Regions from separate parts of the Isoptericola sp. NPDC057391 genome, predicted to be linked through region 1. Evidence: riboswitches for the same ligand, from Rfam matches in the RefSeq annotation. Region 1 holds a riboswitch; the other holds the start of a gene.

Region 1 (11,278 bases):
CAGGCGGAGGTCGCGGTCGAGCTGGCCGACGCCGTGATCTTCGTCGTCGACTCCACCGTGGGCGCGACGTCGACCGACGAGCGGGTCGTGGAGCTGCTGCGCCGCTCGGGCAAGCCGGTCGTGCTGTGCGCCAACAAGGTCGACGGCCCGTCGGGCGAGGCGGACGCCGCCTACCTCTGGTCGCTCGGCCTCGGCGAGCCGCACCCCGTCTCCGCCCTGCACGGCCGCGGCACCGGGGACCTGCTGGACGCGGCGATGAAGGTGCTGCCCGAGGTCTCCGAGCACGGGGAGCTGCGGCCCGCGGGCCCGCGCCGCGTGGCCCTCGTGGGCCGCCCGAACGTCGGCAAGTCCTCGCTGCTGAACAAGATCGCCGGGGCGGACCGCGTCGTCGTCGACGAGACCGCGGGCACCACGCGCGACCCGGTCGACGAGCTCGTGGAGATCAAGGGCGTGCCGTACTGGTTCGTCGACACCGCGGGCATCCGCCGCCGCGTCCACCAGACGCGGGGCGCCGACTTCTACGCGTCCCTGCGCACGCAGGCGGCGATCGAGAAGGCCGAGGTCGCCGTCGTGCTCGTCGACGCCTCGCAGCCGATGACCGAGCAGGACACCCGCGTCATCTCGCAGGCCGTCGACGCCGGTCGCGCGCTCGTCATCGCGTACAACAAGTGGGACCTCATGGACGACGACCGTCGCCCGTACCTCGAGCGCGAGATCGAGCGGGACCTCGTGCAGGTGCAGTGGGCGCCGCGCGTCAACGTCTCGGCCCGCACGGGCTGGCACACCGACAAGCTGACGCGCGCGCTCGAGACGTCGCTCGAGTCGTGGGACACCCGCATCCCGACCGGCCGCCTCAACGCCTTCCTCGGCGAGCTCGTGGCCGCCCACCCGCACCCGCTGCGCGGCGGCAAGCAGCCGCGGATCCTGTTCGGCACGCAGGCCTCGACGCGCCCGCCGCGGTTCGTCATCTTCGCCACCGGCTTCCTGGAGGCCGGCTACCGCCGCTTCATCGAGCGCCGCCTGCGCGAGACCTTCGGCTTCGAGGGCTCGCCGATCGAGATCAGCGTGCGCGTGCGGGAGAAGCGGCGCCGCTGAGCCGGTGACGAGCCGATGAGCAGCCGATGAGCCGCCCCGTGCGCGAGGCCCCCCTGGCCCGCCGTGGTCGCCTGCTGCGCCTGGGCGCGGCGCGCGACACGTCCGCGGTGCGGCACCTGGTGACGTTCCTCGTCGTCACCGTGGCGACGGTGCTCGTGACGCGGTTCCTCCTCGCGGCCTCGGGGTACCCGCAGGTGGGTGGCGGCGGCCTGCACGTGGCGCACGTCCTGTGGGGCGGCCTCGGCATGGCGCTCGCGGTGGTCGTGCTGCTCTCGTGGGTCGGCCCCGCGCTGCGGTCGCTGGGCGCCGTGCTCGGCGGCGTCGGCTTCGGCCTGTTCGTCGACGAGATCGGCAAGTTCGTCACGTCCGACAACGACTACTTCTACGAGCCGACGGCGGCGCTCATCTACGCCGTCGTCGTGGCCCTCGTGCTGCTCGTCGAGGCGTTGCACGGGCGCCGGGCGCACCACCCGGCGGAGTACCTCGCGGTGGCCACCGACCGCGCGGTCGCCGGCGTGGCGGGCGGGTTCACGGACGCCGAGCGCGAGGAGGCGCGCAGCCTCGTGGCACACGGGCGCGGGGAACCCGCCGACGAGGAGGTGGCGGCCCTCGTGGAGGCCGTGCCGCGCGACGACGTGGCCGTGCCGGACCCGGTGCGCGCCCTGGTGCGGCGCTCGTCGGCCTGGTTCGCCGAGGCGATGGAGCACCGCTGGGCGGCCACCGTCGTGGCGGTCGTCGTGCTCGGCACGGCCGCCGGGTCGCTCGTCGTGGGCGTGCGGGTGGTGACCGGCGGCGTCGACGTGCCCGGCTGGGTGGGCGCCGGGATCCTCGCCGCCGTGGCCGTCACGGTGTCGTGCGTCGCCGCGGGCGTCGTCGTCGGGCGCGGCGACCACCGCAGCGGAGCCGTGTGGGTGCGCCGCGGCGTGCTCGTGAGCCTGCTCGTGACACAGCTCCTGGCGTTCCGGGCCGTGCAGTGGGTGGCCGTCGCCGGGCTCGTCGTGGACCTCCTCGTGCTCGCGGCGCTGGGGGTCGCCCTCGGGCGGGACGACGAGCGGCGCACCGCCCGGCCGCGGACCGCGGACCGGCGTCGTGTGCGCGGGCGGGACGACCTGGGGTCGGCGGGATGATCACGCGCGACGAGCTGGACCGCCGTTCGGGCGCCTCCGCCGGGGGCGACGAACGCTGGCTCCCGCTGCTGACGCTGGCGGAGTTCTTCGACGGCAACGACGACGAGGAGTCCCTCGCTCCGAACCAGTGGGGCGACGGCCGCCTACCGCTCGCGGAGATCCGGCTCCGCCTGGAGCGCCTCGCGGCCTGGGAGGGCGTCGCGTGGGTGCGGGTCGAGCTGCACGAGGAGTCCGTCGAGGACGACGTGGACTGGATCGCCGCCGAGGCGGTCGCCGTGTGCACCGCGCTCGTCGCCGAGGAGGTCGAGGACATCGTCGGCGCGGACGAGCTCCGGTCCGACGGCGTGGTCGAGGGGTACGTGTACCCCGCCGACTGGTTCACGGACGTGCCCGACGTGCCCGAGGGCCACCGCGTGCTCTCCCTCGTGTGGGACTGACCCGGCCCGCGCCGCCACGGTCGGCACGTGAGACGTGTGCCACTCGCGCTTGCCAGGCGGTCGCGGAGCGTGGCACCGTCGGCGATGACGAGCGAATTGCTCGCGTGCTCTGGGGTCGGTGAAATTCCGAGCCGGCGGTGAAAGTCCGCGACCCGGTCACAGCCTGTGACCGGTTGACCAGGTGGAACTCCTGGACCGACGGTCAAAGTCCGGATGGGAAGCGCACGCGACGGCTCCCCGTCCGGTCCGTCCACCGGCCCCTCGCGGCCGGAACCGGCCGTCGTCCGTCGTGACGACCGCCCGTGACCGGCCGGCGCGAGCACGTCCGACCCCGCCTTCCGCCCCCGGGGTCCGCGACCGGACGACAGGGGCAGGACGGATGAGTGCCACCACGGCGGAGCGCGCCGCGATGCAGCGCGCGCTGGAGCTGGCCGCGCAGGTGCCGGCCCGCGGACCCAACCCGCGCGTCGGGTGCGTGCTCCTGGACGCCGACGGCGCGACGGTCGCCGAGGGCTTCCACCGCGGCGCGGGCACGCCGCACGCCGAGGTCGAGGCGCTGCACCGGGCGACCGGGTCCCGCGGCCCGGGCGCCGCGCGAGGCGCCACGGCCGTCGTCACCCTCGAGCCCTGCAACCACCACGGCCGCACCGGGCCGTGCGTCGACGCGCTGCTGGCCGCAGGCGTCGCGCGCGTCGTCCACGCCCAGCACGACCCCAACCCGGCCGCGTCGGGCGGCGCCGCGCGCCTGCGCGCCGCGGGCGTCGAGGTGGTCGGCGGGGTGCTGGCCGACGAGGCGCGAGCCCTCAACGCCACCTGGACGCGCGCGCTGGAGCTCGGGCGTCCCCTCGTCACCTGGAAGGTCGCCAGCACTCTCGACGGCCGCTCCGCCGCGGCCGACGGCACCTCGCGCTGGATCTCCGGCCGGGCCGCGCGGCACGACGTGCACCGCCTGCGCGCCGAGGTCGACGCCGTCGTCGTCGGCACCGGCACCGCGCTCGCGGACGACCCCGACCTCACCGTGCGCCACGCCCCGCTGACCGGCCCCCAGCCGGACCGCGTCGTCGTCGGCCTGCGGGACCTGCCCGCGTCGTCCCGGCTCGCGCGCGCGGCGGCCGCCGGCGAGGCCGTGATGCACCTGCGCACCCACGACCCGCACGAGGTGCTGGACCTGCTCTGGTACCGCGAGCACCGGCACGTGCTGCTCGAGGGCGGGCCCGCCCTGGCCGCCGCCTTCTGGCGCGCCGGGCTCGTGGACGACGTCGTCGCCTACGTCGCCCCCGTGCTGCTCGGCGTCGGTCCGAGCGCCGTCGCCGACCTCGGCATCGGCACCATCGCGGACGCCGCACGGCTCGACCTCCTCGACGTCGCCGTCCTGCCCCGGGACCCCGACGACCCCACCGACACCCCCACCGTGCGGCTCGCCCTGCGACCGCGGAAGGAGCGCTGACCATGTTCACCGGAATCGTGGAGGAGCTCGGCACCGTCGTCGACGTGCGCGAGCACGCCGACGGCGCCCGCCTCACCGTCGCGGCCGAGAGGGTGCTGGACGGCGTCCGGCTCGGCGACTCGATCGCGGTCGACGGCTGCTGCCTCACCGTCGCGGAGACCGGCGAGCGCGACGGCCGTGCCACCTGGACCGCCGACCTCATGGCCGAGACGCTGGCACGCACGAGCCTCGGCGGCCGGCGGCCCGGCGATCGGGTCAACCTCGAGCGGGCGCTCGCGGCCGACGGGCGTTTCGGCGGCCACGTCGTGCAGGGGCACGTCGACGGCGTCGGCACCGTGCTCGCGCGCACGCCGGGGACGCAGTGGGAGGTCGTGGAGATCGCGCTCCCCGGGGACCTCGCGCGGTACGTCGTGGCGCAGGGCTCGATCGCCGTCGACGGCGTGAGCCTTACCGTCGTGGACGCCCGGGACGACGCGTTCACCGTGAGCCTCATCCCCGAGACCCGGGCGCGCACGACGCTCGGCGCCAGGGCCGTGGGGGAGCGGGTCAACCTCGAGGTCGACGTGCTGAGCAAGTACGTGGAGCGGCACCTGGCGTCCGCCTCAGCGCAGCTCGCGGCGACCGGGGCCACGCGATGAGCGCCGTCGGACGGGTCGAGCGGGCGATCGCGGACGTCGGGGCCGGGCGCCCCGTCGTCGTCGCGGACGACGCCGACCGGGAGAACGAGGGCGACCTCGTCCTCGCCGCCGACGCCGCGACGCCGGAGCTCATGGGCTTCCTGGTGCGGCACACGAGCGGCCTCGTGTGCGTGGGGGTGGCGCCCGAGCAGCTGGACCGGCTCGGCCTGCCCCTCATGGTCGAGGCGAACCAGGACGCCTACCGCACGGCGTACACGGTGACGGTCGACGCCGCGTCGGGGGTTACCACCGGCATCTCGGGCGCCGACCGGGCCCGCACGGCGCGGGTGCTCGCCGACCCGGCGGCGGCACCGGCCGACCTCACCCGGCCCGGGCACGTGCTCCCGCTGCGGGCGCGCCCCGGCGGCGTCCTGGAGCGCCGCGGCCACACCGAGGCCGCCGTCGACCTCGCCCGCCTCGCCGGGCGGGGCGAGGCAGGCGTCCTCGCCGAGCTGGTGCACGACGACGGCACGATGATGCGGCTGCCCGCCCTGCGGGAGTTCGCGGCCGAGCACGGGCTCACCCTGATCAGCGTGGCCGACCTCGTCGCCTACCGGCGCGCCACCGAGGCGCTCGTCGAGCGGGTGGCCGTCGCCGCCCTGCCCACCCGGCACGGCGAGCTCACCGCCGTCGCCTACCGCGACACCCGGACGGGCGACGAGCACGTCGCCCTGGTGGCCGGGCCCCTGGAGGACCTCGCCGACCCCGCGCGCGGCCCGGTCCTCGCGCGGGTGCACTCCGAGTGCCTCACCGGCGACACGTTCGGCAGCCTGCGCTGCGACTGCGGGCCGCAGCTCGACGAGTCGCTGCGCCGGGTCGTGGCCGCCGGCCGCGGCGTCGTCGTCTACCTGCGCGGGCACGAGGGGCGGGGGATCGGCCTGGCCGCGAAGGTCGCGGCCTACGCCCTGCAGGACGCCGGACGCGACACGGTCGACGCCAACCTGGACCAGGGGCTGCCCGCCGACGCCCGTGACTACACCGCCGCCGCCCACGTGCTGCGCGACCTCGGGGTGCCGGGCGTGCGGCTGCTGACCAACAACCCCGCCAAGGTGGACGGCCTCGTCGCCGGGGGAGCGGACGTCGTCGAGCGGCTGCCCCTCGCGCTGCCCGCCCACCCGCGCACGCTCGCCTACCTGCGCACCAAGCGCGACCGCATGGGCCACGACCTGCCCCACCTGACCGACACCCCGCACGACACCCCGCGCGACACCCCGCGCGACACCCCGCACGACACCGGAGGAACGATGCACGCCCCGACCCCCCGCTCGACCCAGCCGGCCACCGCCACCGCCGGGGCCGTCCGATGAGCGGCGCCGGGGCCCCCGCCACGGCGCCCGTCGACTGCTCCGACCTGCGGGTCGCCGTCGTCGCGGCGAGCTGGCACCAGGTCGTCATGGACGGCCTGCTCGACGGCGCGCTGCGCGCGTGCGCCGACCACGCCGTCGCCGAGCCGCGCGTCGTGCGCGTGCCCGGCTCGTTCGAGCTGCCCGTGGCCGCCCAGGCGCTCGCGGCCGGCGGCTACGACGCGGTGGTCGCCCTGGGCGTCGTGATCCGGGGCGGCACCCCGCACTTCGACTACGTGTGCGCCGCCGCGACCGACGGCCTCAACCGCGTGGCGCTCGACCACACGGTGCCCGTGGGCTTCGGCCTCCTGACGTGCGACGACGAGCAGCAGGCCCTCGACCGTGCCGGGCTGGACGGCTCGCACGAGGACAAGGGCTACGAGGCGGCCGCTGCCGCGCTGGCCACCGCGCGCGTGCTCGGCGACGTCCGGGCGGCACCGGTCGCCGCTCCCCGCGCCGATGCAGGAGCAGCGTCCGACCTGGGGTAGTATTTCGGACGGCCCTGCGGGGTGGCACCGCGGTGCCACATGTGGGGTCGACGGGCTGTGGCGCAGCTTGGTAGCGCACTTGACTGGGGGTCAAGGGGTCGCAGGTTCAAATCCTGTCAGCCCGACAAAAGCCCAGGTGAGAGTTGTTTCTCGCCTGGGTAATTGTCGTTTGTGGTCGTTGTTGGGCGGCTTTTCGCCCGGAGTTTTTGGACACTAGGGCCCCACAGGTCGTGGCGATGGCGCCGGATCTGTCAGCGGCGACACCTCGAAAACCGCGGAATCTCGGGCTCTGTGCCTCGGGGGCAGGTGGGCGAGTCACGGACTTGAACCGGTGACTACCGGTCACAGGTTCAAGTCTCGTCGGAGGTGGCCAGGCAGCGCGGTCGGTGCTGCGGCGGGACGCTCCAGGAATTGGGGCCGGCGGCCAAACCCGCGTTGCTTGAAGGAGGACCGCCTGAATCCGCCTCCGCCTCTGCGGTGCCGCACGGCGACGATGCGGCGCCCGTCGGCGGGAGTAGGCGGAGTACGCGGTAGATCCCGGCTTGGTCCCTGGTCCACCGCTCATCCCTGGAGCAGGCAGCGTGCCCACCCCACATGGAGTGCGTGGCTCACGACGAGCCATCCACTCGGCCGGGAACCTCCGGCCCCATCGGGGCACAGCCCAGAGAGCGAGACCGATCGCAGATGACCACCACCCAGGTTCGCCGCATTGCCCGCCAGACCCCGCTCGCGTTCTTCCCGGACGTCGAGCCGGCAAACGAGGCGATGCTCCTCGCGCACAGCAACCGTGAGGAGGTGCTCGAGGAGCACGAGCGCGAGGCGCCGTACATGACCGTCATCCTCAGCCACAGCGCTTCTGACTACTCGGAGTCGGACGTGTGGATGATCACCGACCCTGAGCACATCAACTTCGTCCAGGCCGCGATCGTGGGGGAGTAGCGAGGAATGGGCGGGAGGCAGGCGCACTGCGTCTGCCTCCTACTACCCTGCCTGCCGGAGTGCATGGGGGGGCTCACCGTGCCGGAGCATTTTCGACCACTTGGTCCAGGACCAACTGGTGATCCCACTCCCGACCAAGGACCACTCAACTGCACCGGGGAGAAATGCCCGAACGAACGCACCCATAGAGGCACCTGCATCAACACCGACTCCAACGCGGAATGACCGCTCATCCAGGGCCCGGCGATTTCCTCGCGCTCGGGGAGGCTCAGCACAGGATCAGGAAGAGCGAACCGAACATAGCGCTTGTGCTCGGTCAGCTCGCGTCCACACGAAGGACGGGAAGAAGCCGTCATCCAGTGGATGCTAGCGCCCTGAGTCCCGCAATCGGTTTGATTGTCGTTCCATCAGGAACTGTCACCGCAGCCGCCATTCGACGGTGGATTGCCGGGCAGAGGCGATCCTCGGCAGTGCGGCGAGCGGTGGCCGGAGTAGCTCGCACCTCACGAGCACGCACCACCGATGGCCCGGTCGGTGCGATCGTCTACGCTGGCGGCGGCTTCCTCAGGACAGATCGGGCTGGGTCGACGTGCTGCGAAGGAGACGCGCGATGGACGTGCTGGTGTACGAGTCGCCGGACGAGCGCTTGACAGTCCGCCATGTACGCATCCGCGGGAGCAACGAGGAGATCGGGGAGGAACTCGGCCGTATCGCGCGGTTCCGGTACGTGGTACCGGCAGAGGACCTGCTCTTGCCCGCCGACGTGGCCGAGAGCCGCCGCGAGTGGGCCGCGAGCCGCTACCCGGAGCTGCTCGCGCGGAGGGTCGGGGTCGCGCGCGCGTTCGGGTTGGACCTGGCGGACCCGACGGTGGACGCGCTCGGTGTCGGCTACAACATGCGACTACCGTCGCCGCCTTCGATGGCGGGTTGCTCGGTGATCACGGCGCCGACCGTGGATGCCGGCATCGTGGTGCAGCGGAACTTCGACTTCGGTTTCCTCTCCTTGCCGGACGCGGTCTTCGGGCCGGACTCCTTCCCCGAGGCGCCGGCGATGCTGAGCGAGCCGTACCTCATGGAGATCCACCCCACCGACGGTGGGATGAGCGCGCTGTTCATGTGCGCCTTCGACCTCTGCAACGGGGTGATCGACGGCATGAACGAGGCGGGTCTCGTCGTCTCGATGATGCAGCTCATCGACCGGAGCGCGTCGACGTTCAGCGCACCGGACATCGGGCCGGGCCTGAACGAGCTGGAGGTGCTCCGGTTCATCCTCGACCGCTGTCGCACCGTCGCAGACGCCCGGCGTGTGTTCGAGGAGGAGAGGACCTACCTGTCGTGGATGCCGTGCCACTACATCGTCGCGGACGCCGACGGAGTCGTGATGATGGCCGAGCCTGGCGACGACGGCACGATGCAGACGGTGGTGCAGCGCGACGGCGCGATGCGGTCCACGAACCACAGCCTCCTTCGTCAGGTCCCCGAGTCGTGGGCGGACGACCCCGAGATGGGCGGCTCCCGCGACCGGCTGCAGCGTATGGACGCGCACGTCGCTGCCGACGTCGACCACCCGGTCACCGCCGCCCGTCTCGCACGGGTCGCCGACCAAGTCGCGGTCAGCACACGTTGGCCGGAGTCCGGCATGGTCGTTGGTGGGACCCTGTGGTCGGCGTCGTACCGACCACGGGATCGTGAGCTCTCGATTCGGTTCTGGTCTCGCCCCGCGGCGGACGGAACCAACCCGGACCTGTCGCCCGAGATGCGATTCCGGCTCGAACGGGCCACGTGACGATCCGCGGCCCGGGGACTCGCACCTCACGCGCACGTACCTCTACAAGTTCGTTCTAGCTGCTCAGAAGGGCGCGAGGCTGGCGGGGAGCGTGCGGTAGACGTTCTCCTGACGTAACCAGCACAGCGGCTCGGTGACGTTACTCGGCGGCTTCACGTGTCACTAGGCGCCGGCCGTCAGCCCACCGGATGGCCGTCCCAGGACCATCTCTTCCCACGCCTCCCACAGCTGGCGGACGACCACCGCTAAGGAGCCGTGCCGACGCAGCGCCACGCCGTGCGGCACAGGGGCTGCATTGAGCCGCTTGGCTGCCGGCCAGAACTTCACGCGCCGTCAGGTCTCGCCGCCGTTCGCCTCCGCCCCGCTCAACGCATGGCGGTATGGAACGAAGTCCGACAGAACCGCACGGCAGGCGGTCAAGGACCGCAGGTCGGGCGCGAGCTAGTCGCCGTCGCCGTCGCTGTTGGTAATCCCTTCTTCCTCTGCCTCCACGGTGAACGCCTGGGCAGTCTGAGGGTCGCGCATGTTCAGCGCGCGATCATCCCAAAGGTTGTTCCGCTCGCCGGCCCTGTCCTGCTGCGCCGCGGTCAGCCGCAGCATTTCCTCGGTGTCCGTCATGCTCACCCTGATGCCCCCGGCCCTCCCCGACGGCGCAGGAAGATCGCCGATAGCCCGTTGTGTGAGTGAAGCCCGCGACGCATTGTGACGATCTCGTTCGCCGGCGCCCGCCCCCCGATGATCTCCGCCGCAACTGGCGCGGTCGTCATCGCGCCGGTGGCGCGAGATTGCGGGATCGACTACCGCATTAGCGTGAGCATCCAAGACTGACCGATTCTGTGGCGCGCCAGAATCGGGTCTGGAGGTTTTAATTCACGCGTCCGCCGCGCCGGGTCAAGCGAGCGAGTGCGGCCAGTGCGGTGTGTCAGGGGCGGGCGGGTTCGGATGCCGCCGCGCTTCCGTTCGGGCCCTCTGACGGGTCTGCGAGGGTGCGCAGCGCTGCAAGATGACCCTCGAGTGCGCGACGTCCTGCGCTCGTCAGTGCCACGGAAGTCGTGCGCCGTGCGTCTGCACGCCGGGACGACGCCTGTTTCGTCGTACGCACGTAGCCGACCTCGGCGAGAGCGCGGATCGTCTTGGACAGGCTGGCGTCGGACATGCCGAGCGTGTCACGCAACGCGGCGAAATCTGCAGAGTCCACTGGACGCAGCAGGGCGCACAGTCGCAGGCGGCCCAGCGCGTGGATCGCCTCGTCGAGCCGAGATTCAGCGGGCGACATGCCCTAGCTCCGCGCGATAGACACGCTCGTAGAGCAGGCCTCCGCCGAGCATGACGACGAATGCTGCCACTACGCACGCCGGCACCCCATCGTCATGGCCGGTTTTAGCGAGGACGACCGATGTGACGAATAGGCCGAGGAAGAGGATGCCTTGCACGGCTGCGACGACGAGGCTGCGCATGCCCGCCGCGCGGCTGACTGAGAAGCCCGTGGTGCGGCGGTATGCCTCAGTGAGGAAGACCAGACCGACGCACGCCGCGGCGACCAGTGAACTCTGCGCACCGGGCGTGGCGGCGCCAGGAGAGGCCACGAACGCCGCCGTGACCAGTGACAGTGTGGGGTAATACCACCAGGGCGGCGCGAGCCGCTCGGACAGGCGACCTCGGTCGGCAGCGAGGGTACTCAGCGCCGCCCGAGCGTCCGCACCGGGCGGGCCGGCGGGGGACTCGTTTTCCATAAGGTTAAGACTTTCACTTGCCGAAGGGGAAAGCAACTTGCCCGCTCTCGACCCAGACCCGCCCGATGCTCCCAGAACCGCCCGACCCTCGGGCCGTTGCGGGCCCGGTTTCGGAGGGTTCAGAACCGGGCGTTTAGTGCGCGCGTCAGCGGGCGCGACCGTGGAGCAGCTCGATGAACTCGTCGGCCATGTCGAGCTTGCGCGCC
Region 2 (11,278 bases), on a different contig from region 1:
GCGAGGTGGATCGTCATCGGTCCTCCGTGGTGAATGGATTCATGCCGGGGTCGCGGCCGCCCCGGCGGCCCGGCCGCGCCGCGGCCGGGACCGGCCGGCGTCAGAGCTGTGTCGCGACCTCGCGCGCCACGAGGTCCAGGTGGTCGAGGTCGTGCAGGTCGAGCACCTGCAGGTAGACGCGCTGGATCCCCTGGTCGCGCAGGGAGCCGAGCAGGTCGACGGCCTCGGAAACCGTGCCGGCGACGCCGTGCTCGCGCAGCTCGGCCGGCTCGCGGCCGATCGCCGCGGCACGCCGCGTGAACTCGGCCTCGTCCTTGCCCACCGCGAGCACGAGCGCGACGGACTGCACGATCGAGTCCGGGGTGCGACCCGCCGCGGCCAGCGCCTCGTTGATCACGCCGATGCGCGGCGCGACCGTGTCCAGCTCCGGGAAGGCCTGGTTGTACTCGTCGCCGAACCGGGCGGCGAGCGACGGCGTCCGCTTCGGGCCGCCGCCGCCCACGATGACCGGGATCTTCGCCTGCGCAGGCTTGGGCAGCGCGGGCGAGTCGACGAGCGTGTAGTGCTCGCCGTCGAAGGAGTACGACCCGCCGACGGGCGTGCCCCACAGGCCGGTGAGGATCTCCAGCTGCTCCTCGAGGAGCCCGAACCGCTTCGCCGGGAACGGGATGCCGTACGCCTCGTGCTCGCGGGCGAACCAGCCGGCGCCGAGCCCGATCTCGACGCGACCGCCGGACATCTGGTCCACCTGCGCCACCTGGATGGCGAGCACGCCGGGGTGGCGGAACGTGGCGGACGTGACGAGGGTGCCGAGGCGCACGGTCGACGTGTCGCGCGCCAGGCCGGCGAGCGTCGTCCACGCGTCGGTGGGGCCCGGCAGGCCGTCGCCACCCATCGTCAGGTAGTGGTCGGAGCGGAAGAACGCGCTGAAGCCGAGGTCCTCGGTCGCCTTGGCGACGGCGAGCAGGTCGTCGTACGACGCACCCTGCTGGGGCTCGGTGAAGACACGCAGGTCGAGGGTCATGGTTCGCCTCTCGGTGGTGCGGGAAGTGTGCGGGTGGACCGCAGGTCAGTCGAAGGACGGCGAGCTGGTGCGCGACCGCTTGAGCTCGAAGAAGTCCGGGAACGACGCGAGCGCGACGGCGCCGTCGAAGATCCGTACCGCGTCCTGGCCGCGCGGGATGCGCGTGAGGACCGGCCCGAAGAACGCCACGCCGTCGACGTGGATCGTCGGCGTGCCGACGTCCTCCCCGACGGGCTTCATCCCGGCCTCGTGGGAGACGGCGAGGGCGGCGTCGTAGGCGTCCGACGACGCGGCGTCCGCCAGCGACGCGGGCAGCCCGGCCTCGGCCAGGGCCTCCGCGGCGACGGCGTCGAGATCGTCGCGACCGCCGGGGTGGATGCGCGTGCCGGCCGCGGTGTAGAAGGCGCTGAACGCCTCCGGGCCGTGCTCGGTCTGCACCGCGGCGGCCACGCGGCCGATGCCCCGCGACGCCTCGATCTTTGCCCGGTAGTCGGCCGGGATGTCGCGGTCCTTGTTCAGCAGGTACAGGCTCATCAGCCGGAACGAGAGCTCCACGTCCCGGTGCTCCGCGACCTCGAGCGCCCAGCGCGACGTGATCCAGGCGAAGGGACACAGCGGGTCGACGTAGACGTCCACGACGGGGACGGTCGCGGTCGGGGCGGTCGTGGTCTCAGGCGCGGTGGTGGTCCCGGAAGTCACGACCGCCACCCTACCCATGCCGCGGGCACGTGTTCCGCGGGACGGGCAGCGGTAGCCTCGGCCCGTGCGCAAGGTGCGGTGGGCGAGCGTGTGGACCGTCGTCGGGGCGTGCGTCGTCGCGCTCGCGATGCTGTGGGTCGTGCTGCGCGGCAAGGTCTGGGCGTGGATCCCGTTCTTCCTCGCCGCGGGGGTCGCGATCCGCGAGATCCGGTACCTGCAGCGCGCGCGCCGCCCTGCCGACGCCGGGTTCGACGAGCGCCGCCGCGGGGAGCCGGACGACGGCCGTGGGCGGCGTCGAGGCTGACGCGGATCACCCGCCCGGGCCGTCGACGCGCCGGACTCCCGCGGGTTAGCGTCGAGACGGGCGCCGCTCCCGACGACGCCTGGCGGCCCGCGCGTCCGGGCCACGGCACGGAGGTGCCGCGATGACCGACCCGACCGACACCGCCGACGCGTTCGCCGACCGGCTGTTCGCGGCCACGCTCGGCGCCATCGACGTCCTGGCCGTGCACGTGGGCGACCGTCTCGGCTGGTACCAGGCGCTCGCGTCGTCCGGCCCCCTGACGTCCACGGGGCTCGCGGAGGCCACCGGCACGGCCGAGCGGTATGCGCGCGAGTGGCTGGAGCAGCAGGCGGCCTCCGGCGTCCTCGTCGCGGAGGACGCCGGTGCGGCACCCGCGCTCGACGCCGACCCGCAGGAGGTCGCCCGGTCCCGCGTCTACGCGCTTCCCGCGGCGCACGCGGAGGTGCTCACCGACACGTCATCCCTGGCCTACCTGGCTCCGTTGGCCCGGTTCGTCGGCGCGATCGGGCCGCAGCTCCCCCGGCTGCTGGAGTCGTACCGGGACGGCGGCGGGGTGTCGTGGGACCAGCTCGGCGACGACGCCCGGCAGGCACAGTCCGACGTCAACCGGCCGTGGTTCGAGCAGCGCCTGGCGCCGACGCTCGCGGCGTTGCCCGCCGTGCACGAGGCGCTCTCCCGGCCGGGTGCCCGGGTGGTCGACGTCGGCTGCGGCTTCGGCTGGTCGACGCTCGCCCTCGCCGAGGCGTACCCGCTCGCCGAGGTGCACGGCGTCGACGTGGACCGTCCCTCCGTGGCCGCCGCACGGGCGGCCGCGGCGGACGCGGGTCTCGAGCGGCGGGCCTTCTTCCATCACGCGGACGCCGCCGAGCTCGCCGTCGCCCAGCCGTACGACGCGGCGTTCGCGTTCGAGTGCGTGCACGACATGCCTCGTCCGGTCGCCGTCCTCGAGGGGGTGCGCCGCGCGATGCGGCCGGACGGCGTGGTGGTGGTCATGGACGAGGCCGTCGCCGACGAGTTCCGCGCCCCGGCCGACGACGTCGACCGGATCATGTACGGCTACAGCCTGTTCGTGTGCCTGCCGGACGGCCTGTCCACGCGCCCGTCGGCCGGCACGGGCACCGTGATGCGCCCGGCCACCCTGCGGCGCTACGCGCGTGCGGCGGGTTACGCCGGCGTCGAGGTGCTGCCGGTCGACGACTTCGGCTTCTTCCGGTTCTACCGGCTGCTGCTGGGGCCCGGGAACGACCGGGCGCAGTGAGGAGGACCGGCGGTGCCGGAGTAACCTCCCAGGCATGACCGCCGTCCGGACGCACACCCACGCCCAGGCCGTCGACGCCGCGATCGACCTCTTCTCCCGGCAGGGCTACGAGCAGACCACCGTCGAGGAGATCGCCGACGCCGCCCGCGTCAGCCGTGCGACGTTCTTCCGCCGCTTCCGCTCCAAGGAGGACGTGGTCTTCGCCGACCACGAGCTGCTCCTGGAGGAGGTCGTGGTGATGCTCGCGGAGACCCGCCCCGAGGCGCGGGCGAGCGAGGAGTCCGGCCGCGCGCCCGAGCGGGCGTGGGACCCGACCGCCGACCCGTACCTCGAGGTCTGCCGTGCGGCACGGCTCGTCTTCGACCACCACGTGGGTCAGCGCGAGACGTCGATCGCCCGGCACCAGCTGCTGCAGCAGGTGCCCGCGCTGCGCGACCGCGAGCTGGTCACGACGCACCGCTACGAGCGGGCGTTCACCGCCTACCTGCGCGACACCCTGCCGCCGGACCGGTCCACCACGACGATGTCGATCGCGTTCGCGGCGTCCGTCGTCGCGGTGCACAACGCGATCCTGCGGCGCTGGCTGCGCAACCCCCACCTCGATCTGCGGCCGGACCTGGAGGAGGCGTTCGCCGACCTCCGTCGCGCCGCCGTCGCCCCGTTCCCGCACCCCGACGGCGAGCCGGCGGCGCCGTCGTCGTCCCCCGCCGACACCTCCGGCACGGCCGACGAGTCCCGGACCGTCGCGACCGGCGGCGACGGGAAGCGCGTCGTGGTCACGGTGCTGGAACCCGGTGCCGGGCCGGACGACGTCGCGCGTGCCGTGCGCGACGCGCTCGCCTGACTCACGGTCGGGAGCGCGGGGCACCGCGCGACCGGCGGGAATGCCGCTGTGGCATCCTGAGTTGTGCAGGACGCCGTCGGGACCTCCGGCGGCGCAAGACACGCACGTACGTGCTCCGGGGTCGGTGAAATTCCGAGCCGGCGGTGACAGCCCGCGACCCGGTCTCCCCTGGCATCCGCTGGGTGGGACCGGCTGACCTGGTGAGATTCCAGGGCCGACGGTCAAAGTCCGGATGGGAGGAAGCACGTGCGGCACGCGCCCGTCAGGGCGGGTGCCGCCGGGCGTCGTGTCGCCGACGACGGCCCTCGGGGCCGCGTTCGGCGAGCGCCGACCCCTCACCCCGGACGCCGCACCTCGGACCGGGAGAGTGAACGATGGACGCGATCGACGCGTTCTTCCACGCCACGTTGACCATCGGCGACCAGTCGATGCTCTGGCGCGAGATCGTCGGCAACGGCTTCGGCCTCGCCTCCGCGCTCGGCGGCATGCGACGCAAGGTGTGGGCGTGGCCCGTCGGCATCGTCGGCAACCTGGTGCTGTTCACCGTCTTCATGGGCTCGTGGTTCGGCGACACCGGTCGCGCGGACATGCTCGGCCAGGCCGGCCGGCAGGTGATGTTCCTGATCGTCTCCGTCTACGGCTGGGTGCAGTGGCGGCGGACGCAGCGCGCCGACCTCGAGGTCCGCGCCGACGGCAAGATCCCCGCCGACGGCGGCGCCGCCGTGCACCCGCACTGGGCGTCCTGGCCGGCTCGCCTGGGGATCGTCGTCGTGATGGTGGGCGGCACCCTGCTGCTGACGCCGCTGTTCCGCGCGCTGGGCTCGTACGAGCCCGTGTGGTCCGACGCGTGGATCTTCATGGGCTCGCTCGTCGCCACGTACGGCATGGCCAAGGGCTGGGTCGAGTTCTGGCTGGTCTGGGTGGCGGTCGACGTCGTGGGCGTGCCGCTGCTCTGGTCGGCGGGGTACTACGCCACCGCGCTGATGTACGTCTTCTACGGCGTGTTCACCCTGACCGGGTTCTTCGTGTGGTGGCGGATCCACCGTCGCGAGCAGGCCGAGACCGGGGCGACGACGCCCGCCGTCGCGCCCTGACCGCGCCGAGCAAGAAGTGCCGCCGTCAGTCGTCGATGTCGAGCTCGGTGCCCGGTCCCGCGGCGCGGGCGCCGAGGCGCGGGTCGGCGCCGACGGCGGCCACCAGGTCGGCGGGGCCGCCGAGCACCGCCTCGCGCGTGTACTCCGGGATGCCCAGGAACCACGACCGGTCCTCGGGCCAGACGATCGACGGCAGGGTGTCGTGCCGCCGCAGTGCGAGCGCCGAGCCGAGCGGCCCGGTCCACAGGAAGCGGGCACGCTCGGGGTAGGCGAGCGGGGCCGCCGCAGGGCGTTCCACCCGGAGGTCGGCGAGCTCCGCGCGCGCCTCCGCCAGGGCACGTCGCATCTCGCTGCGCACCGCCCGGGCCTCTCGACCGCGCTGCCACCACCGCGGGCGCTCCTCGACCGCGAGGTACACGCCCATCCCGGGTGCCGTGGCGGGGTCCTTGCCGTGATCGTAGAGAAAGCCCCAGCCCTCCCACAGGCCGACGTGGACCGCCTGCTCCCCGGTCCGCGGCCCGAACACCTCCAGCAGTGCGGCCAGGCGCTCGTAGGCGCCTTCCGGGACGACGTCGCGCTCCTCCGGCTCGTCGTCGTCGAGAGGGAACGGCACGACGGCGTACCCGGCGTAGACGGGCGGGACGATCGCGTCGACGGTCGGGCCGAACTCGCCCAGGAGCGGCAGGATCCACTCCCCCGCGCTCGGGTCGTCGTCCCAGCGGGCGCCCGCGCGGGCGAGGTCGGCGGTCACGGCGCCACCCTAGGACGGGTCGCTCGCCCGGTGACTCCCGGGACGACGACGGGGGCCCGCGCCGCGCGCGGGCCCCCGTGGTCTCTTGTGCGGCCGAGGCTCAGGCGAAGGCCGAGACCCCGGTGATGTCACGACCGACGATGAGCGCCTGCATCGACTCCGTTCCCTCGTAGGTGTGCAGCGCCTCGAGGTCGGCGAAGTGCCGCGCGACGCGGTTGCCGAGCAGGATGCCGTTGCCGCCGAGCATGTCGCGGGCGATCGACGCGACCTCGCGGGCCTGGCGCGTCGTCGTGTACTTGGCGAGCGACGCCTGCTCCCCGGTGAGCGTGCCGGCGTCGGCGAGGCGCGTGATCTGCGCGACGAGCAGCTGCATCTGCGTGACCAGGGACAGCATGCGGGTGAGCCGCTCCTGGACCATCTGGTTCTTGGCCAGCGGGCGGCCGAACTGGATGCGCTGGGTCGCGTACGCGGCGGCCGCCTCGTAGCAGGCGACGGCGTGCCCGACGGCGGACCACGCGACGGCGAGGCGGGTGGCGAAGAGGACGGCGGCGGTCGCCTTGAACGACGTCGCGCCGGGCAGCGCCGCGCTCGCGGGGATGAACACGTCGTCGAGCACGATGTGCGCCTGCCAGATGGCGCGCAGCGAGACCTTGCCCTCGATGGTCGTGGCGGTGTAGCCGGGGGCGTCCTGCGGGACGATGAAGCCGTGCACCTGGTTGTCGCCGTCGTCCCCGACGAGGCGGGCCCAGACCACGGTGATGTCGCCGCAGGAGCCGAAGCCGATCCACTTCTTCTCGCCGTCGAGGACGTAGCCCTCCACCCCGTCGCGGGTCTCCTTGCGGGCCGTGGTCTCGAGCGAGACGGAGTCCGAGCCGTGGGTGGGCTCGGTGAGCGCGAACGCGCCGAGGATCTCCCCGCGCGCCATCGGCTCGGCGTACTGCTCGATCTGCTCGGGCGAGCCGTGCATGACGATCGAGCGCAGCGCGAGCCCGCCCTGGACGCCGCAGATCGTGGCGACCGAGCCGTCTCCGCGCGACATCTCCATGCTGGCCAGCCCCTCGGCCATGAACGAGACCGACGGCCGGCCGGGGACGTCGACGCCGTCGCGCAGGAAGTCGCGCTCGGCGAGCTTCTTCACCAGGTCGAACGGCACCTCGGCGCGCTCCCAGTAGCCGTCGATGACGGGCAGGACGTCCTGCTGCACGAACTCGCGGACGGCGAGCTGGTGGGCGCGCTCCTCGGGCTTGACGTCGGCGAAGGCGCCCACGTAGTCGAGGTCCAGCGGCTGCGAGACGTCGTAGTCGGGGGCGGTCACGCCGGGCATGACGGGGACATCACGGGAGGAGCTGCGGGTCATCGACGACCTCTCTCTGCGCGGGGGTCCGGCGTTCCGGGCCCGGTGAGGAGTGGGGACCGGCGCCGTCCGAGGCTGGTGGTGGACGGCGCCGGTCTCTCCCCATCGTCACTCGCGACCGGGTCTCACGTCAAGCGATACTCGGTCTCAGCCTGGCCGAGGTAGTTCAGAACCCCGCGAGGTAGTTCGAGCCTCCGCGAGGTAGTTCCGGACGGGCCAGACTGTGCGCATGGCGACCACCAGCGCGGGCCTGCTGCTGTACCGCACCACGGACGACGGCGGCCTCGAGGTGCTGCTCGGCCACATGGGCGGCCCGTTCTGGGCCCGCAAGGACGCAGGTGCGTGGTCCGTCCTCAAGGGCGAGCTCGAGCCGGACGAGGACCCGCACGCCGCGGCGCTGCGCGAGGCGGCGGAGGAGCTCGGACTGCCCCTCCCCGCGCCGTCGTCCCCCGACGTCGACCTGGGCGAGGTCAAGCAGAGATCCGGCAAGCGCGTGCTCGCCTGGGCGCGCGAGTGGCCCCCGCCCGGGCCCGACCTCGCCCAGGTGCGCAGCAACACCGTGGAGATCGAGTGGCCGCCGCGGTCCGGTCGTCGCATCGAGGTACCTGAGATCGATCGCATCGCGTGGTTCGCGCCCGACGACGCACGACGCGTCGTCGTCAGCGCACAGGCCGCGCTCGTCGACCGCCTCGAGTCCGCTCTGCGTGGTTAGTCCGAACTACCTCGCGAAGTCTCGGACTACCTCGCGGAGGTTCGAACTACCTCGCGGGAATCTGAACTACCTCGGCGTCAGCCGGTGAAGGTCAGCCAGAGCAGCGCGACGTTGAGCACGACGATCACGGCGGCCACGGCCCACGCGGCGACCTGGGTGGCGAGGCCGTTGCGGAAGCCGCCGAGCAGGCCGGCGTCGCGCGTGATCCGCACCAGCGGGACCATCGCGAACGGGATGCCGAAGCTCAGCACCACCTGGCTCACGACCAGCAGCCACGTGGGCGACACCCCGGTCGCGAGCAGCACGATCGCGGGCACCAGGGTGACCAGCCGCCGGGTGACCAGCGAGACGCGTACGTGCAGCAGGCCGGACATGATCTCGGCGCCGGCGTACGCGCCCACCGACGTGGACGCCAGCCCGGACGCGAGCAGGCCCACCCCGAACAGCACGGCGACGGCGGGCCCGAGCGACGACTCGATCGCCGCGTGCGCGCCCTCGATCGAGTCGGTGCCGGTGCGGCCAGGCAGGTTGGCGGCCGCGAGCAGGAGCATCGCGATGTTCACGCTGCCCGCCAGCACCAGCGCGGCGACGACGTCCCAGCGCGTGGCGGTGAGCAGACGACGGATCACGGGCGGCGACGGTGGCCCCGGCACGGCGACGTCCTCGTCCGCCGCCCCGCCGTCCCCCACGCCGTCGCGCCCCTCGACGCCGGCGGCCAGGGCGTGCCGCCGCTGCACCCGGGCGTCGTGCCGCACGCGGTCGCGGGCGAGCGAGGAGTGCAGGTAGATCGCGTGCGGCATGACCGTGGCGCCGAGCATGGACGCGGCCAGCAGCACCGACTCCGGGCCGTCGAGCCGCGGCACGAGGCCGCCGAGCACGGCCCCCAGGTTCGGCGGCGCGAAGAACAGGCCCGCGCAGAACCCCACAGTGAGGACCGCGAGCATCGACGTCACGACCGTCTCGAAGACACGCTGGCCACGACGCTGCTGCACGGTGAGCACCAGCATGGACACGACCCCGGTGATGATGCCGCCCAGCACCAGCGGGACGCCGAACAGCAGGTGCAGGGCGATGGCGCCGCCGATCACCTCGGCGACGTCGGTGGCCATCGCGACCACCTCCGCCTGCGCCCAGTAGGCGATCCGGCCCCGCCGGGACAGCCGCTCGCCGAGCACCTCGGGCAGCGAGCGCCCGGTGACCACCCCGAGCTTGGCCGAGAGGTACTGCACCAGCACGGCCATCACGTTGGCGACGACCAGCACCCACACCAGCAGATACCCGAACCGCGCCCCCGCCGTGAGGTTGGCCGCGACGTTCCCCGGGTCGACGTACGCGATGGCCGCGACGAACGCCGGCCCGAGCAGGGTCACCAGGCGCGCGGGGCGCACTCCCTGGGCGGGTCGGTCGAGGGTCGGTCGGCTCATGCGGTCCTCCGGGTGCTGGCATCGGGCGGGCAAGGTTTCGGGTATCCGAAACCTTAGACGTCCAGACCCGCATCGCGCATCCCCGTGAGGGCTCCGGGGCGGCGGCGAGCCCTGTCTGTCACCATGTCGGGCGTGCCATCCACGCAGACCGCTGCCGCGCGGAACGCCCCCGGTCCCCTCGGCTCCGCGCTGAGGTCCCGGTGGCTGCTGGCGCTCGGCTTCGCCGCCGTGCACGCCTGGGTGGTCGGGCAGGCGATCACCTGGGGCTACACGATCTACGGCGACGTCACGCTGTACGAGTGGTGGGCCCGCCACGGGCTCGACACCGGGCAGTGGCCGGTCCTCGACTACGACTGGGTGTATCCCGCCGGCGCGCTCGTGCCCGTCACGCTGCCCGCGCTCGTGACCGACAGCCTGCTGGGATACGAGGTCGCCTGGACGGCGATGGTCGTGGCGCTGAACGCGGTCGCGACGGTGGTGCTGGTCCGCTCCGCACCGCGCGGCGTGCTCGGCGCCTGGTGGTGGCTCGCGTTCCTGCTCGCCCTCGGGCCGATCTTCCTCGGGCGGCTGGACGGCGTCGTCGCGCCGCTCATCCTGGTCTCGCTGGTGGTCGCGTCGCGCCGCCCCACCCTCGCGACGGCGGTGGCCACCGCGGGCGCATGGATCAAGATCGCCCCGGGCGCGGTGGTCGTGGCGCTGGCGGCGACGCGGGCCCGCTGGCGTGACCTGCTGCGCCAGGTCGTGCTGCCGGGCGCCGTGGTGAGCGTGGTCGTCGTGGGTCTCGCCCTCGCGGGTGGCGCGGGCCAGCGGGCGTTCAGCGTGTTCGGCCAGCAGGAGGCGCGCACCCTGCAGGCGGAGTCGGTGTTCGCCACCTGGTTCAGCGTGGCGCGGCTGTGGGACCCGTCGGTGCGGATCGAGTACAACGACGTGATCTTCACCTACGAGGTGCAGGGCGGCGCCGCCCGCCAGGTCGCGACCCTGCTCGACTGGCTGCTGCCGGTCGCGGTGCTGCTCATCGCGGCGCTCACGTGGTGGACGGCGCGCCGCCGCCCCGACCACGCGGGCGACGTCCTGCTGCTCAGCACCGCCGCCCTGCTGCTCTCGCTCATCGTGTTCAACAAGGTGGGCTCGCCGCAGTTCGTGGCGTGGGTCGGGCCGCCGCTGGCCGCCGCGATCGCCCTGGCCGGGCCCGGCACGCGCCGGCTGTGGGGCCCGCCGGCCGTCGGGGTGCTGCTGGCCGCGCTCGGCACGCAGATCGTCTACCCGGTCGCGTACGGTGAGTTCCTCGGCGGGCAGCCCGCGATGGTCGTCGTCGAGGCGCTGCGGAACCTGGCGCTCGTCGTGCTGCTCGCCGGCGCGGTGTGGCGGATCGCGCAACTCGGCCGCGACGGCGTGCGCGCGGACGCTCCCGCCTGACCGGCCCGCCCGGGCAGGCGTTCACCGGCGGGTCGGCACCCGTTCACCCCCGGCTCCCCCCGCGGCCACCCGTCCTCCCTACGGTCACCCCGACGGCGCGCCCTCCGCGCGCCCCGGCCCCGGAGGACTCCTTGCGCACACCGCTCCCCCGCACCCCACGACGCGCCGTCGTCGCCGGCTGCGCCACCGCCGTCGCCGTCGCGCTGGCGGTGCCCGTCGCGCTCACCGCGTCGGCCCACCGCGACACGCCTCCCGGCGCCGGCGTCGTCGCCGACCCGGTGGAGCTGTCGGCCGACGACGCCCGGGTCGGCCTCACGCCCCTCGGCTCGTACGCCACGGGCGTGTTCGACGAGTCGGCGGCGGAGATCGTCGCGTACCACGCCCGCTCGGAGCGCCTG

Evidence for each region. Region 1 has a riboswitch for FMN ahead of ribD (bifunctional diaminohydroxyphosphoribosylaminopyrimidine deaminase/5-amino-6-(5-phosphoribosylamino)uracil reductase RibD). Riboswitches for the same ligand answer to the same signal wherever they lie in the genome.
Region 2: linked by a shared signal. The riboswitch ahead of pnuC (nicotinamide riboside transporter PnuC) and the one ahead of ribD (bifunctional diaminohydroxyphosphoribosylaminopyrimidine deaminase/5-amino-6-(5-phosphoribosylamino)uracil reductase RibD) in region 1 are both predicted to bind FMN.

What each region holds. Positions count from the first base shown of each region.
Region 1 is NZ_JBHVBO010000013.1:3,562-14,839, forward strand. Features, by position in the region: gene der (ribosome biogenesis GTPase Der) at 1-1,095, shown strand, start outside; gene ACFUVW_RS03510 (hypothetical protein) at 1,122-2,222, shown strand; gene ACFUVW_RS03515 (hypothetical protein) at 2,219-2,659, shown strand; FMN riboswitch at 2,760-2,889, shown strand; gene ribD (bifunctional diaminohydroxyphosphoribosylaminopyrimidine deaminase/5-amino-6-(5-phosphoribosylamino)uracil reductase RibD) at 3,039-4,106, shown strand; gene ACFUVW_RS03525 (riboflavin synthase) at 4,109-4,744, shown strand; gene ACFUVW_RS03530 (bifunctional 3,4-dihydroxy-2-butanone-4-phosphate synthase/GTP cyclohydrolase II) at 4,741-6,090, shown strand; gene ribH (6,7-dimethyl-8-ribityllumazine synthase) at 6,087-6,614, shown strand; tRNA gene ACFUVW_RS03540 (tRNA-Pro) at 6,666-6,739, shown strand; gene ACFUVW_RS03545 (hypothetical protein) at 7,299-7,553, shown strand; gene ACFUVW_RS03550 (C45 family autoproteolytic acyltransferase/hydolase) at 8,164-9,339, shown strand; gene ACFUVW_RS03555 (hypothetical protein) at 9,781-9,957, opposite strand; gene ACFUVW_RS03560 (transcriptional regulator) at 10,262-10,615, opposite strand; gene ACFUVW_RS03565 (hypothetical protein) at 10,602-11,072, opposite strand; gene ACFUVW_RS03570 (hypothetical protein) at 11,218-11,278, opposite strand, start outside.
Region 2 is NZ_JBHVBO010000008.1:4,194-15,471, forward strand. Features, by position in the region: gene ACFUVW_RS02195 (rhamnogalacturonan acetylesterase) at 1-17, opposite strand, end outside; gene ACFUVW_RS02200 (LLM class F420-dependent oxidoreductase) at 101-1,024, opposite strand; gene ACFUVW_RS02205 (disulfide bond formation protein DsbA) at 1,070-1,723, opposite strand; gene ACFUVW_RS02210 (hypothetical protein) at 1,788-2,027, shown strand; gene ACFUVW_RS02215 (class I SAM-dependent methyltransferase) at 2,149-3,285, shown strand; gene ACFUVW_RS02220 (TetR family transcriptional regulator) at 3,320-4,129, shown strand; FMN riboswitch at 4,236-4,379, shown strand; gene pnuC (nicotinamide riboside transporter PnuC) at 4,504-5,223, shown strand; gene ACFUVW_RS02230 (hypothetical protein) at 5,249-5,974, opposite strand; gene ACFUVW_RS02235 (acyl-CoA dehydrogenase family protein) at 6,075-7,331, opposite strand; gene ACFUVW_RS02240 (NUDIX domain-containing protein) at 7,558-8,040, shown strand; gene ACFUVW_RS02245 (Nramp family divalent metal transporter) at 8,118-9,464, opposite strand; gene ACFUVW_RS02250 (glycosyltransferase 87 family protein) at 9,597-10,880, shown strand; gene ACFUVW_RS02255 (choice-of-anchor I family protein) at 11,012-11,278, shown strand, end outside.